DNA from 4 places in the Photobacterium toruni genome. Region 2 is predicted to be linked to each of the others. Evidence: predicted binding sites of a transcription regulator. Region 2 holds the regulator's gene; each other region holds the start of a gene.
The links. Region 2 encodes CRP, which controls carbon source genes, mostly activating them, when cyclic AMP is high. Its sites were predicted from a motif close to TGTGANNNNNNTCACA; they were not measured.
Positions count from the first base shown of each region.

Region 1: OC457_RS18640 (NupC/NupG family nucleoside CNT transporter) is a predicted target of CRP. The motif match lies at 2,166-2,181, and genes of this name have one in related genera.
Region 3: malT (HTH-type transcriptional regulator MalT) is a predicted target of CRP. The motif match lies at 1,223-1,238, and genes of this name have one in related genera.
Region 4: deoD (purine-nucleoside phosphorylase) is a predicted target of CRP. The motif match lies at 1,186-1,201, and genes of this name have one in related genera.

Region 1 is NZ_AP024855.1:1,001,284-1,004,557, reverse strand. Features, by position in the region: gene OC457_RS18645 (NAD(P)-dependent oxidoreductase) at 1-523, shown strand, start outside; gene OC457_RS18640 (NupC/NupG family nucleoside CNT transporter) at 629-1,894, opposite strand; gene trxC (thioredoxin TrxC) at 2,374-2,808, opposite strand; gene OC457_RS18630 (hypothetical protein) at 3,021-3,274, opposite strand, start outside.
Region 2 is NZ_AP024854.1:229,858-233,131, forward strand. Features, by position in the region: gene OC457_RS01085 (DUF1338 domain-containing protein) at 1-538, shown strand, start outside; gene OC457_RS01090 (hypothetical protein) at 622-816, opposite strand; gene crp (cAMP-activated global transcriptional regulator CRP) at 1,000-1,632, opposite strand; gene OC457_RS01100 (OsmC family protein) at 2,014-2,418, shown strand; gene OC457_RS01105 (phosphoribulokinase) at 2,523-3,274, opposite strand, start outside.
Region 3 is NZ_AP024855.1:51,858-55,131, reverse strand. Features, by position in the region: gene OC457_RS14405 (glycogen/starch/alpha-glucan phosphorylase) at 1-1,056, opposite strand, end outside; gene malT (HTH-type transcriptional regulator MalT) at 1,381-3,274, shown strand, end outside.
Region 4 is NZ_AP024855.1:616,525-619,798, forward strand. Features, by position in the region: gene OC457_RS16925 (zinc ribbon domain-containing protein) at 32-430, opposite strand; gene OC457_RS16930 (DUF3283 family protein) at 643-849, opposite strand; gene deoD (purine-nucleoside phosphorylase) at 1,290-2,000, shown strand; gene OC457_RS16940 (lactate dehydrogenase) at 2,199-3,274, shown strand, end outside.

The DNA.
Region 1 (3,274 bases), on a different replicon from region 2:
TGATTTTTTAGATGCACCCGTCTCAGGTGGTGAAGCGGGAGCTATCAATGGCTGCTTAACCGTTATGGTGGGTGGTAATGAAGCGGTATTTAATAAAGCCAAACATGCTATTTCACAATATGCAAAAGCAACAACACTCATGGGTGAAACAGGTTATGGTCAAATAACAAAAATGGCCAATCAATTATGTATTGCGGGTGTTTTGCAAGGATTATCAGAAGCCGTCACCCTCGCCAAAGCCGTTGGACTGGATATCCATACCATGACTGAAGTATTAAAGCATGGCGCAGCTGGATCATGGCAATTAGAAAATCGCGCGCAAACCATGGCGGTAGATTCCTTTGATTTTGGCTTTGCCATTGACTGGATGCGTAAAGATCTTGCGATTTGCTTTGATGCTGCCGAGAAACTTAATGTTGAGCTTCCATTAGCCAAACAAGTTGATGCTGAATATGAAAAATTACAACATCGTGGATTTAATCGCGCAGATACATCAATCTTAATCAAACAATTTGATAAATAGTAACTTAAAATACTAAACACTAGAAATAACAAAGCCGTAGCAACAATCTTTGCTACGGCTTAATCATTTTTTATATCTAGATTGTTTATCTAGAAAGCATATTAATTAAAGTGTGACAAAAATACCCGCTAAGGTTGCACTCATTAAGTTCGCTAATGTTGCCGCCATCACTGCTTTAAAGCCTAATTTTGCTACATCACTACGACGCTCAGGTGCCATTACGCCAATTGAACCAATCTGAATCGCAATAGAGCCGATATTAGCAAAACCACATAACGCAAAAGTAATAATAACTTGAGTATGCTCTGATAATGTCTCTTTAATTGAAGCAAAATCCATGAAGGCCACAAATTCATTTAGAATCAGTTTTTCACCAATAAACGTACCCGCTGCCATCATTTCGTGGGTTGGTACGCCAATAACAAATGCTAATGGTGAAAAGATATAGCCAAGAATAAGTTGCATGCTCAGTGGTGTCGTTGCAAACCATTGTGATACGGTATCCATGCCAATCGCAGAGGTTAAACTTGCTAGGCCATAACCTACTTGCTCTAGGCCAGCATTCGCCATTGCAATCACACTGACAAATGCAATTAACATCGTACCAATCGCAACTGATACTTTCATACCGTTCATTGCACCAGCCGCCAATGCATCAATCGCATTACTGTGCTCACTGGTTGCCATTTCAATTTCAACTTGTTCTTCTGGTACTTGTTGTTCTGGCACTAAAATCTTAGCCATTAACAAACCACCTGGCGCAGCCATAAAACTAGCAGCAATTAGAAATTTAAGATCAACACCTAAACCTGCATAACCACCTAATACTGAACCCGCAACAGATGCCATACCACATGTCATTACAACAAAAAGCTCAGAACGGGTCATTTTAGCTAAGAATGGACGCACCAATAATGGAGACTCACCCTGTGACAAAAATATATTACCCGTTGCAACTAATGATTCCGCGCGGCTAGTACCCAATAATTTCTGAATACCACCACCTAATACTTTAATTATCCATTGCATAATACCGAAGTAGTATAGCAATGAAATTAAAGCACTAATAAAGATCACCAATGGTAAGACACGGATCGCAAACACAAAACCGCTTTTCTCAATGTTAGATAAATCACCAAAAACAAACTGTATACCAACATCAGCAAAGCTTAATAAACCCGCAATACCGTGGCTCATTGCGCCAAGCATTTTTTGTCCAAGAGGCACATACAGTACCAATGCTGCAAAACCAGCTTGTAGCACTAAAGCACCCAGCACTGTGCGCCAGTTAATAGCTTTACGGTTATCTGAAAGTAAAATTGCGAATAAAACCAGTACGACAATACCGGCCAAACTAATTAACAACTGCATTATTTCGTCCTATTGTGTTGCGAATAATGTAGGTATTGATTGTGTTGTGGCATCGGAAAAACATTTGCTGAAGGGTCAACAAAAGATGGATATTACGCCAATATGCGTAAATAACTAAAGGGGTGTTCGTCCAATGGTACAACATACAAGTCACCTAAATTAACAAGCTATAGTTAACGCCGGTCCAACTCCGTGGGTCGTTCACATATCCTAGTGACAGCTTGTAATAAGGTGGCTGAACGTAATTGTTCTGGCCGAGGCGAGAGTATATAGAGATCTTGGTCACATTAAAAATTTAGTATAGTGTTTTTTTACATTTATACATAATTAGCATAAATAATAACCTGAATACGCCATTTTCAGACTATTATATTGAAAAAAATGCACAAAAAAGCCCAGTTATGTGTAGATAACTAGGCTTTAACAATTCAATATACCACCAGCAAATATAACCACTAAACAAAACAGATGACTAACTGTTATTTTGTTAATGCGTTATTTAGCCACTCATCAAATGCAGTTTTAGGCATTGCACCATTTAGCATGTCTACCATTTTACCGCCTTTAAAGACCATAATGGTTGGAATGCTACGAATACGGTATTGGCTGGCTAATGCCTGTTGCGCTTCAGTATCGATCTTAACAAAACGCGCAGTGCCATTACGTTCATTGGCAACATCTGCAAAAACGGGAGCAAAACCGACACATGGGTTACACCAAGGAGCCCAAAAATCAACAACGACAGGTTTATCACCATTGATTAAATTTGCAAAGTTATCTGGAGTGCCTTCTATCGGCATACCATCAAGCAATTTTTCTTTACAAGTTCCACATGTCGCTTCATCGTTAATACGATCAAGAGGTAAACGGTTCAACGCTTTACAATGTGGGCAGCGAGTTGTCATGGTTGTCATAATGAATATCCGAATCTAATTCTAAACTATTGCTATTTAATCTATCCCCATCATTATCAAAACAAAAGCTGTTTTTACTGATTAAGCTGATAGGAAAAACCTATGGATCTAGATTGGTGTTATATGATCAGTGGTTACCAATAAACTAAAGCAAAAAACTAAACGGATTAAAAATTGATCTTCTTTAATCCGTTTAATACCGTTAAACGATCTTATTCACTCAATGGCTGTTCTGCTACCGTCTTCTCGGCCTTAGAACAAGTCCAGCCTAACGTACCTAACTTAGCCGCAAAGGTTTGAGCTTTCGTTTCACAGTAACCAATCTCATGGCTTGCACTCCATAACACTTGGCTACCACTTGCTTTAGTATATTTAACATCACAAGGTACTTTGTGACCCGGTTGGCTATAAACTACCTCAACAGTACGCTCTGCGGTGCCATCTTTGCACACATACCTCTCTTGTG
Region 2 (3,274 bases):
TAATCCTTTACTGCCAAAAGTGTTTATTAGTGAATTACAATTAGCAGGGTGTTCGGCTGAATTACAGCGTGCGATACGAGGATTGCTAGATCAGGTGGATGATGATTATTTTTGCCAGCCTGATTTTGTTTATGGTGGGCGTCCATGGCAAATTGACTTTGCAACTTATCAATTTTTAGCTGCTGAAAGTGAATATGCGGCATGGGTGGCAGCCCATGGTTTTGGGGCCAATCATTTCACGGTGAGTATTAATCAATTAGAACAGTTCTCTAATCTTGAAGAGGTTAATCATTTATTACGTCATAACCAGTTTGTGATTAATCAATCAGGCGGCGAGATAAAAGGTAATGCAGAAGTAATGTTAGAGCAATCAGCTACGATGGCAGATGTCGTTGGTGTCAGTTTTCGAGATGGTATTCATAAGATTCCGGGTGGTTTTTATGAATTTGCTAAACGTTATCCGCAACCTAATGGTGAGTTATATTTAGGCTTTGTTACAGCTTCAGCAAATAAGATATTTGAAAGTACGGACAGTTAAAAGATGAACCTTAACTTCATAGGATCAAGTCTCGAAGAATAGAAAACAGCACTGCATTATATGAGTGCTGTTTAGAATTTAAATTAATTATCGAGCGGTGAACCCCAAACACCTGATTCATCTGCAGGGCAACGACGTAATCCGGTTTGTTGTTCAAGGTAACAACGGCTATCACTAAATCCGGTCATTTCAATGGTTGTTGGTTGGCCGGTCAGTACGCCAGGTACGGTGGTGTAACTATTAGCAGAAAAGCGTTCAATATCCATATTGATCATCATTGATTTAAAAGTCCATTTGTAAGTGAAATGTAGCATGAATGGATGTTATTACAAATTAAAATTTAACAGTGAGACTACCGCTATTAATGATTATATTATGAGGATATTAAAGGGGAAATTTAGCATAAAAAAAACCGCAGATATAAGCTGCGGTTTCATTGGTAATTAACGTACCGCTAAAAATTAGCGTGTACCGTAAACTACAATCGTTTTGCCATGAGCAGAAATAAGATTTTGCTCTTCCAGCATTTTTAAGATTCGACCCACAGTTTCGCGAGAACAACCTACGATCTGGCCAATTTCTTGACGAGTGATCTTAATTTGCATGCCATCAGGATGTGTCATTGCATCGGGTTGTTTTGCCAGATTCAATAACGTTTGTGCAATACGGCCTGTTACATCAAGGAATGCAAGATCACCTACCTTTTGACTTGTCACTTGTAAGCGGCATGCCATTTGAGCAGATAAACGCATTAGAATATCTGGATTCACTTGAATTAACTGACGGAATTTCTTAAATGAAATTTCTGCAACTTCACAAGGGCTTTTTGCACGAACCCAAGCTGTACGTTCTTGGTCTTCTTCGAACAAGCCGAGTTCACCAATAAAGTCACCCTGGTTTAGGTAAGAAAGGATCATCTCCTTACCTTCTTCATCCTTGATTAATACAGCAACAGAACCCTTCACGATATAGTACAAAGTCTCAGCTTTTTCACCTGCGTGAATTAACGTGCTCTTTGATGGATATTTGTGAATGTGACAATGGGAAAGAAACCACTCTAAAGTTGGATCTGTTTGCGGTTTACCTGGAACCATATTACTAACTTCCTCTGCATATGTTGCCCAACAATATGTTCTGTAGAGATAACTAAACAAAACGAAGTGTTGGCAGGGTTATTCACTCAGCGGCTAAGCTGTGAGTTAACTTGAACTGGCTTAGAGTGTATCCTTTTTCTCACGCTTTTTCTTGATATTGATCGAGCAGATAGGCTCATTTATGAGAGATAAGTGTGCACATGATCACATCGTTGTGAGTTAGTTGCCTGCAGTATCGTTTTAAAGTGGTTTTATTCTCTAATTTTACAAATATAAATATGCAACGTAATTAGCATTAAGCACAATAAACACGATTGCACTGATGGAATTATCAACAAAAATAAGATAAATTTTTGAAGAATATAGCTAAAGGATATAAAAATGCAGTCACGTGTAAAGTGGTTAGAAAATATGACTTTTGTGGGTCAATCAGCATCGGGTCATAGCGTTGTTTTAGATGGTAATGGTGGCGAAAAAGCCCCGAGCCCAATGGAATTAGTATTAATGGCCGCTGGAGGGTGTAGCTCCGTAGATGTCGTTAGTGGATTACAAGATTTACATCAACAGATCACTGCTTGTGAGGTGAGTGTTACTGCTGAACGTCGTGAGCAAGCCCCACGAATTTTTACACATGCAAATTTACACTTTGTTGTTACGGGCCATGACCTAAGTGATGAATTAGTGAGTAAGGTGGTGGCTGATTCTCTCGAAAAATACTGCTCAGTGTGTTTAATGCTCGGTCAGGGGGTTGATATGAGCCATAGCTATGAGATTGTTGTGGCGTAATGTTCATATAAGAATGGCGGTTGCTGAGATCAGTAACCGTTCATTAATGTCACTAACGGTTACGTCTGATTGTTAATCTTTAGGTCTTATATTTGACGTACCACTTAAGCTATTTTGCCGTTTGCAATTAATTGTTCAAGTAACGGTCGCATAATGAGTTCCATCGCAAAACTCATTTTTCCGCCAGGCACAACGAGGGTATTGTGGCGTGACATAAATGAACCTTGAATCATGGCGAGTAAATAGGGAAAGTCGACATTCTTTAAACCACGAAAGCGGATCACCACAAAGCTTTCATCTAGACTGGGAATACCCTTCGCGCTGACGGGATTGGAAGTATCAACGGTTGGGACGCGTTGAAAGTTAATGTGGGTGCGAGAAAATTGTGGTGTGATGTAATTAAGATAGTCATCCATTGAACGTACTATCGATTCCATTACCGCTTCTCTTGAATGGCCGCGATCACGAGTGTCTCGAATGATCTTTTGAATCCACTCGAGGTTAACAATAGGTACCATCCCTATTAGTAAATCAACGTGTTGCGCTACATTGATCTCACCATCAACCACACCGCCATGTAAGCCTTCATAAAATAACACATCAGTATTTTCAGCTAACTGTTGCCACGGTGTAAAAGTACCGGGCATTTGATTATAAGGCACAGCTTCATCAAAAGTATGTAAATAACGGCGAAATTTACCACTACCATCTTGAGCGTATTGTTTGAAAAAGTGGGATAATTGCTCAAAATCATTGGCTTCTGCGCCGAAATAGCTGATATGACGACCTTGCTCTTTGGCCTTACGAATTTCACAATCCATTTCTGGACGAGTGAAGCGATGAAAACTATCACCTT
Region 3 (3,274 bases), on a different replicon from region 2:
TTCCCATGCGTCATTCCAACTTAATTTATGCTCATCTAATAACACTCGCATCAACTCTGGAATAGCAATAGTTGGATGGGTATCGTTAAGCTGTATTGCTTCAAATTTTGATAACGACTTAATTTCATGACCATTTTTAAGATGACGACAAATAATATCAGCAATTGAACAAGCACAATGGAAATATTGCTGCGTTAAACGTAATACTTTACCTTGGTCGTGATTATCATTTGGATACAGTATCTTAGTTACATTACCTGCCGCAATTTGTGTTTGCTGTGCGCCAACATAATCACCATCATTAAACTTCGCTAAGTTAAATGGTACAGGAGCTCGACATTCCCATAAACGTAACGGAAATACCGACTGGTTTTGATAACCAATAATAGGTAAATCCCACGCAATACCTTGTAATGTGACCGCAGGATTCCAACGTCGATGCTGCTGTCCTTTTTCATCAGTATAAGTACTAACATCACCATATAGGCCAACAAATTTATTTAACTCTGGACGTTGAACTTCCCAAGGATAGCCCTCAGCGGCACGCCATGCATCGGGTAATTCAATTTGATGACCATCAATAAATGATTGTTGGAATAAACCATATTGATAATGCAAGCCATAACCAACAGAAGGAAATTCTTGAGCTGCTAACGAATCCATAAAACACGCAGCTAAACGACCTAAGCCACCATTGCCTAATGCAGGATCTCGCTCTTGTTCTAATAGATCAGTTAACTGCAAACCAAGTTCAGCAACAGCGTCACTAATTTGTTCATATAAACCAAGACTAATTAAATTATTGCCCGTTAAACGACCAATTAAAAATTCTAATGAAAAGTAGTTAACACTACGCGTTTGTGCATTAGCAACACGCTTTTCTGTTTCAAGTAAGTTACCAGTGCTAATTTCAGCAAGCGCTTTGCCAACAGCTAAATACCAATGCTTATCACTGGCAGTTTCAATATTTTGAGCATAGGTAGTAATTAAATGTTTTTTAACTGAAGCCTTAAATGAGGCTTTATCAAATTGTTGTGTTTGACCACGCTTTTTCATTGTTCTGTCTCACTGTAAGATTTAATTAATTGATTAGTACCTATGCTGCACTGATTCAAACAATCAAACATCATCCTAATAAAAGGATTATGGGGAGGAGGATAAAGGGCGTAGGAAAAACATTGGTAGTCGACGAGCAAAAATCCGTCACCGCATCAACATATTTTGTGAGATAGCTCAAAATTATAGGGATGAGAAAGGTCAGAATGATGAGATATCTTGTTTGTATCGTACCGAGGGTTACAGTACGTCTAAATAGCAATACGTTTATCGTATACGTTTCTATATCTAGCCTTAAATGATGGATCTTTAAAGAGCTTAATTATGTGGATACCTTCTAAACTTACTCGCCCAGCACGATTACACAACGCGATTTTACGACCTCGCCTCCTTGATAATCTGAACCAAGCTAATAATTATCGATTAGTCCTCTTTCGCTCACCAGCGGGTTATGGAAAAACTACCATGGCAGCGCAATGGCTAAAAGATATTCCACATACGGGTTGGTTTAACATTGATGAAAACGACAATGAGAGTTTTCGGTTTGTTAATTATTTTCTGCAAGCAATAAATAAAGCCACTGATAATAGCTGTTTAAAAACTCAAGCAATGGCTGAGCGCCGTCAGTTTGCTTGTATTACTACCTTAATGAATGCTCTTTTTGCTGAATTAGCCGATTATCAAGCATTATGTTACATCGTATTAGATGATTATCATGTTATTGACAATGACAGTATTCATGAAGGAATGCGTTTTTTCTTAAAGCACATGCCTGATAATATTACACTTGTTGTCACCAGTCGTACTGTCCCACCATTAGGAACAGCGAATTTACGTATTCGTGATTTGTTACTTGAAGTCGATCTCGATGGACTTGCTTTTGATGAAGAAGAAACCCAACGCTTTTTTCACCAACGAGTGACTGATCATGTTGAAGGCCAATTACTCAGTAGCTTACGTCAACAAGTTGAAGGCTGGCCATCAGCATTACAATTGATTGCTTTACATGCAAAACAAAAACCGAATTTGTTGGCCGACTCAGCACATTCCTTAGTTAATTTTAATCGTAGCCATTTATGGGATTACTTAGCTGAAGAAGTCTTTGATCAATTGAGTGAAGATATTAAAGATTTTTTATTACATTGCTCAATATTAGACATGTTTAATGCTGAACTCATTACTGAATTAACCGGACGATCTGATGCTTTAGCCATGTTAGAGTCACTCAATCGCTTTGGCTTATTTTTAACACCTTTAGAAGGCGATAATAATTGGTATCGTTTCCATCATTTATTTGCTGAGTTTTTACGCCATCAACGCTATGCCACGATCCCTCAACAACAGTGTAAATTACATGAAAATGCAGCAAACGCATGGATAAAACAGCATAATTATCAACAAGCATTGATTCATGCCCTCAAAAGTGAAAATCAATCATTATTAACCAATTTATTATCAACTCATGGTTGGAGTATGTTCCATCAAGGTGAGTTAAATTTACTTGAAGATGCCATTAATAAACTCAATCAAGACGTTTTATTTGGCTCACCACGTTTATGTTTAATAAAAGCATGGCTCGCACAAAGTCAACATCGTTATAATGATGTTGGCGAACTATTATCACAAAGTGAAGCAGAGCTAATCGCTCGAAAACTAACAATCGATGATGCAATTCAAGGCGAATTTAATGCACTACGTGCGCAAGTTGCTATTAATCAAAGTAAGCCTCAACAAGCACTTAAACTTGCAGAGTTATCGTTAGGACAACTTCCTGCAACAACTTATCGTAGTCGTATTGTTGCAACATCTGTCATAGGGGAAGTTCATCATTGTTTAGGTAATTTAACGCAAGCGTTATCTATGATGCAACAAACTGAAAAAATGGCACGTCAATACCATTTTTATCATCAAGCATTATGGGCATTACTTCAACAATCTGAGATTCTGATTGCTCAAGGTGCTATTCATCATGCATTTGAATTATTAGAGAGCGCCACTAAGCTCATTCAAGAACAGCATTTACAGCAAGTTCCATTACATGAGTTTACTTTACGTTTAAAAGCACAAATTTTATGGTGTTGGCATCGTTTAGATGACGCTGAACAATGTACCCATAAATGCATTGAAATTTTAGCGCCATTTGATAAATCAAAATCATTACATGCCTATTCGATGCTCGCTAGAATTGCAATCTCTAGAGGCGAATTAGATAAGGCAA
Region 4 (3,274 bases), on a different replicon from region 2:
GTTATTACTTAACCATTGATTCGTGGTTAGATCACCCTTTAAGGCGATCAACAATAAGTGGCACTAAGGACGTATAAGCATACCAAGCGGCGGCTACAATAATTATCGTCCATATAATACGGGAAACCCATTGTGTTCGTTGCATATGGCGCGAAGGATCGGGTTCTCCGCAGTGAGGGCAAAAATGAGCACGACGAGACACAATACCATCACAAGCTGGGCAATCAGTTAAACGTTTAGAACGTGGCTTTGTCATAGTATCTGTCACTATCCTATTATCAACAGCATCAGAACGAGATGCTGGTTGACTAAAATCAGGGGTATTCGCTGGTCGCGCATTATGCCCAGAACGCTTTTCTGCATGTAGTGAAAACGACATTTCATGGTTATCATTGTCGTTATCAAGAGCAGAAAATTCAGTTGTTTTCACGATTTATCACCATTAGATTAACTTCTGTACACATAATACGCAATATCAGAATAATAATCTCTATTTAAGCCACGATTAGTACAATAATAATACTGTACTAATGAAATCAATCAAAAATTACGCACCATAAGCAAGAGTCACTATTTTATTCATAAAGCCACTCTATAAATGCTCATTTTGATACTTATGATTAAACAGAGTCATAAGATGAACTAATTGACACCCATTAAGGTTTTATATTTCGTAATTGCTTGCTGGCAAAAATCACGCTCATCATCATCTTCAATATTGTTGGTTAATACCGCAAAAGCTTCATACCCTACTTTGCCATTTTTTACTTTCCAAACAGTGTAAGATGCTTGCTTATCTAATTCGATCCGCATTCTTTCGCTATCTGACAATTGGGTTAAATTATACATATTATTCTCAGTTATCCTTTTTTGTTAATTCTACCCAAGATCAGAATCAAGAAGAACCCTTTTCAAGGGTCATTCTATTGATTGTAATATTACAGTGTAAAAGCAAGCTATTGATACCTTTCTTGGTGTAATCCATTACATTTTAATCGTTAGTTATTTTTTATATATAAACAATAAAAATCATCATTTAAAAATAAAAATAATATTTATTAGATAATTAAATATTAATAAGTATATTTTCCCTCTTAATTAACAACAAAAAAGAAAACGATACCCTTCTCATTTTCAACAGATTTGGTAATCAATATCAAAAATTCGATTAAATAGCCTTAATTTTGTGACTTAGATCTCAAGAACTCAATATCTTATTCCATAAACTACGACCATAAATTGAAGCATAACCTTTGCTTCTGAATAACTCATAAACCTAGGAGCTCTTCATGGCTACTCCACATATCAATGCCGAAGTTGGCGATTTTGCAGAAACAATTTTAATGCCAGGTGATCCACTACGTGCGCAGTTTATTGCAGAAACTTACCTAGAAGATGTAAAACGTGTATGTGATGTACGTGGTATGTACGGTTTCACTGGTACTTATAAGGGTCAACCTGTATCAGTAATGGGTCATGGTATGGGTATTCCATCATGCTCTATTTATGTACATGAACTAATCAAAGATTTTGGTGTTAAAAACATCATCCGTATTGGTAGCTGTGGTGCTGTTCATGATGACGTTAAGTTAATGGACGTTATCATTGCAATGGGTGCGTCAACTGACTCTAAAGTTAACCGTATCCGTTTTGCTAACCACGATTTCGCAGCAATTGCTGATTACCATTTATTAGAAACAGCGGTAAACCAAGCACGTGCACAAAATGTTGCTGTTCGTGTCGGTAACGTATTCTCAGCAGATCTCTTCTACAGCCCAGAAGTTGGTCTGTTCGATAAGATGGAAAAGCTCGGCATTCTAGGTGTCGACATGGAAGCGGCGGGCATCTACGGTGTTGCAGCAGAACTTGGTGCTAAGGCACTGACTATTCTAACGGTTTCTGATCACATCAAACGTGGTGAGAAATTAAGTGCAGAAGCACGTCAACATTCATTTAATGAAATGATGAACGTAGCACTAGAAACAGCAATCAATCTATAATCTTTTATGGTGGTCGTAGGCCATCTATAATAAAGATTCAAAAAAGTGGAAAGCATATCTTTTAGATATATTTCCACTTTTTTTATACCTGTTAATATTTAATCTATTTGATAACATTGATATGTTAACGATATCTCTATATCAATATTTCACTTGGGTATAATCACCTATTATTAAATCGCAACTAGGCAATGATCTATGACTTCACCCTCACTTCCCACGACGCTAGATCAGTTACCACCAGCTTGCGATAATCTTCAATTTAATTATTGCAAAACCGTCGCCTGTGCTAATTTTAATCGAACCGATCCTAATTTATATGTGCTACAAAATAATAATCTTCAACGCCCAGTACTTATCTGCCGTGAATGTGGAGCGTTTCCGCCAGTCATCAATAACCACGATGTTGTCGCGGAAAAACAGCGTTTAAAGCAACAACAAAACAGTGGCTTAGCTGCCTGTTCAAATCAGCAATGCCCGCATTATGGCTTACCTGTTCTCACCTATCGTCAGCATTATCATGCCTTTGGCTTTAGTGGTGAACGCCAACGTTACCGCTGTCGAGCTTGCCTGCATACTTTTGTTGATCCATGGTCAAACAGTAATCATAAAAATCAATTACAACAAAAATTATTAGCGTATTTGTTTACTGGTTATACCGTACGGGAAATTTGTCGACGTCTAGTGATGAACCCAAAAACGTTTTATGATCAATTGAATAATATTGCGGCGCGTTGCCGTCATCAATTAACTATTTTTGATGCCCGTTTAGGTAAACAATCACAGCCTCGCCAACTTGCGACAGATCTGACACCATTACAACCTCACAGTAATAATGGCGTATTATGGATAGCCACAGCAGAGGTTCATTCTGGTTATGTAATGAGCCAACACGTTAATTACCAAACACAGCCTGCAACCACGTCTGTCACTCATCATAACGCCTATTATAATGGAACCCGCTTTATTAGTCCTCATAACCACCTTTATCCACCAATTACGCCACCATTATCACAAGGCTTACTAGCCCATATTGATACCACTTATCGCCAAATTTTAGCGCGTAACAATATGGAGAACCCACTCAGTGGTCAGGTCAGTATTAATTATCCAACCAAAGGCTGTCTAATTCGTCCTCAATATACAGTCTATAGCCACTTTTTATATTTACATGAGTTGATCAATCAAAACACGCCAACTTTAGCAGTATTTATGCCACAAGAAACGTTACTACGTTCAGCGTGTCTATCAGTATTTATTGATCGAGTTAATAA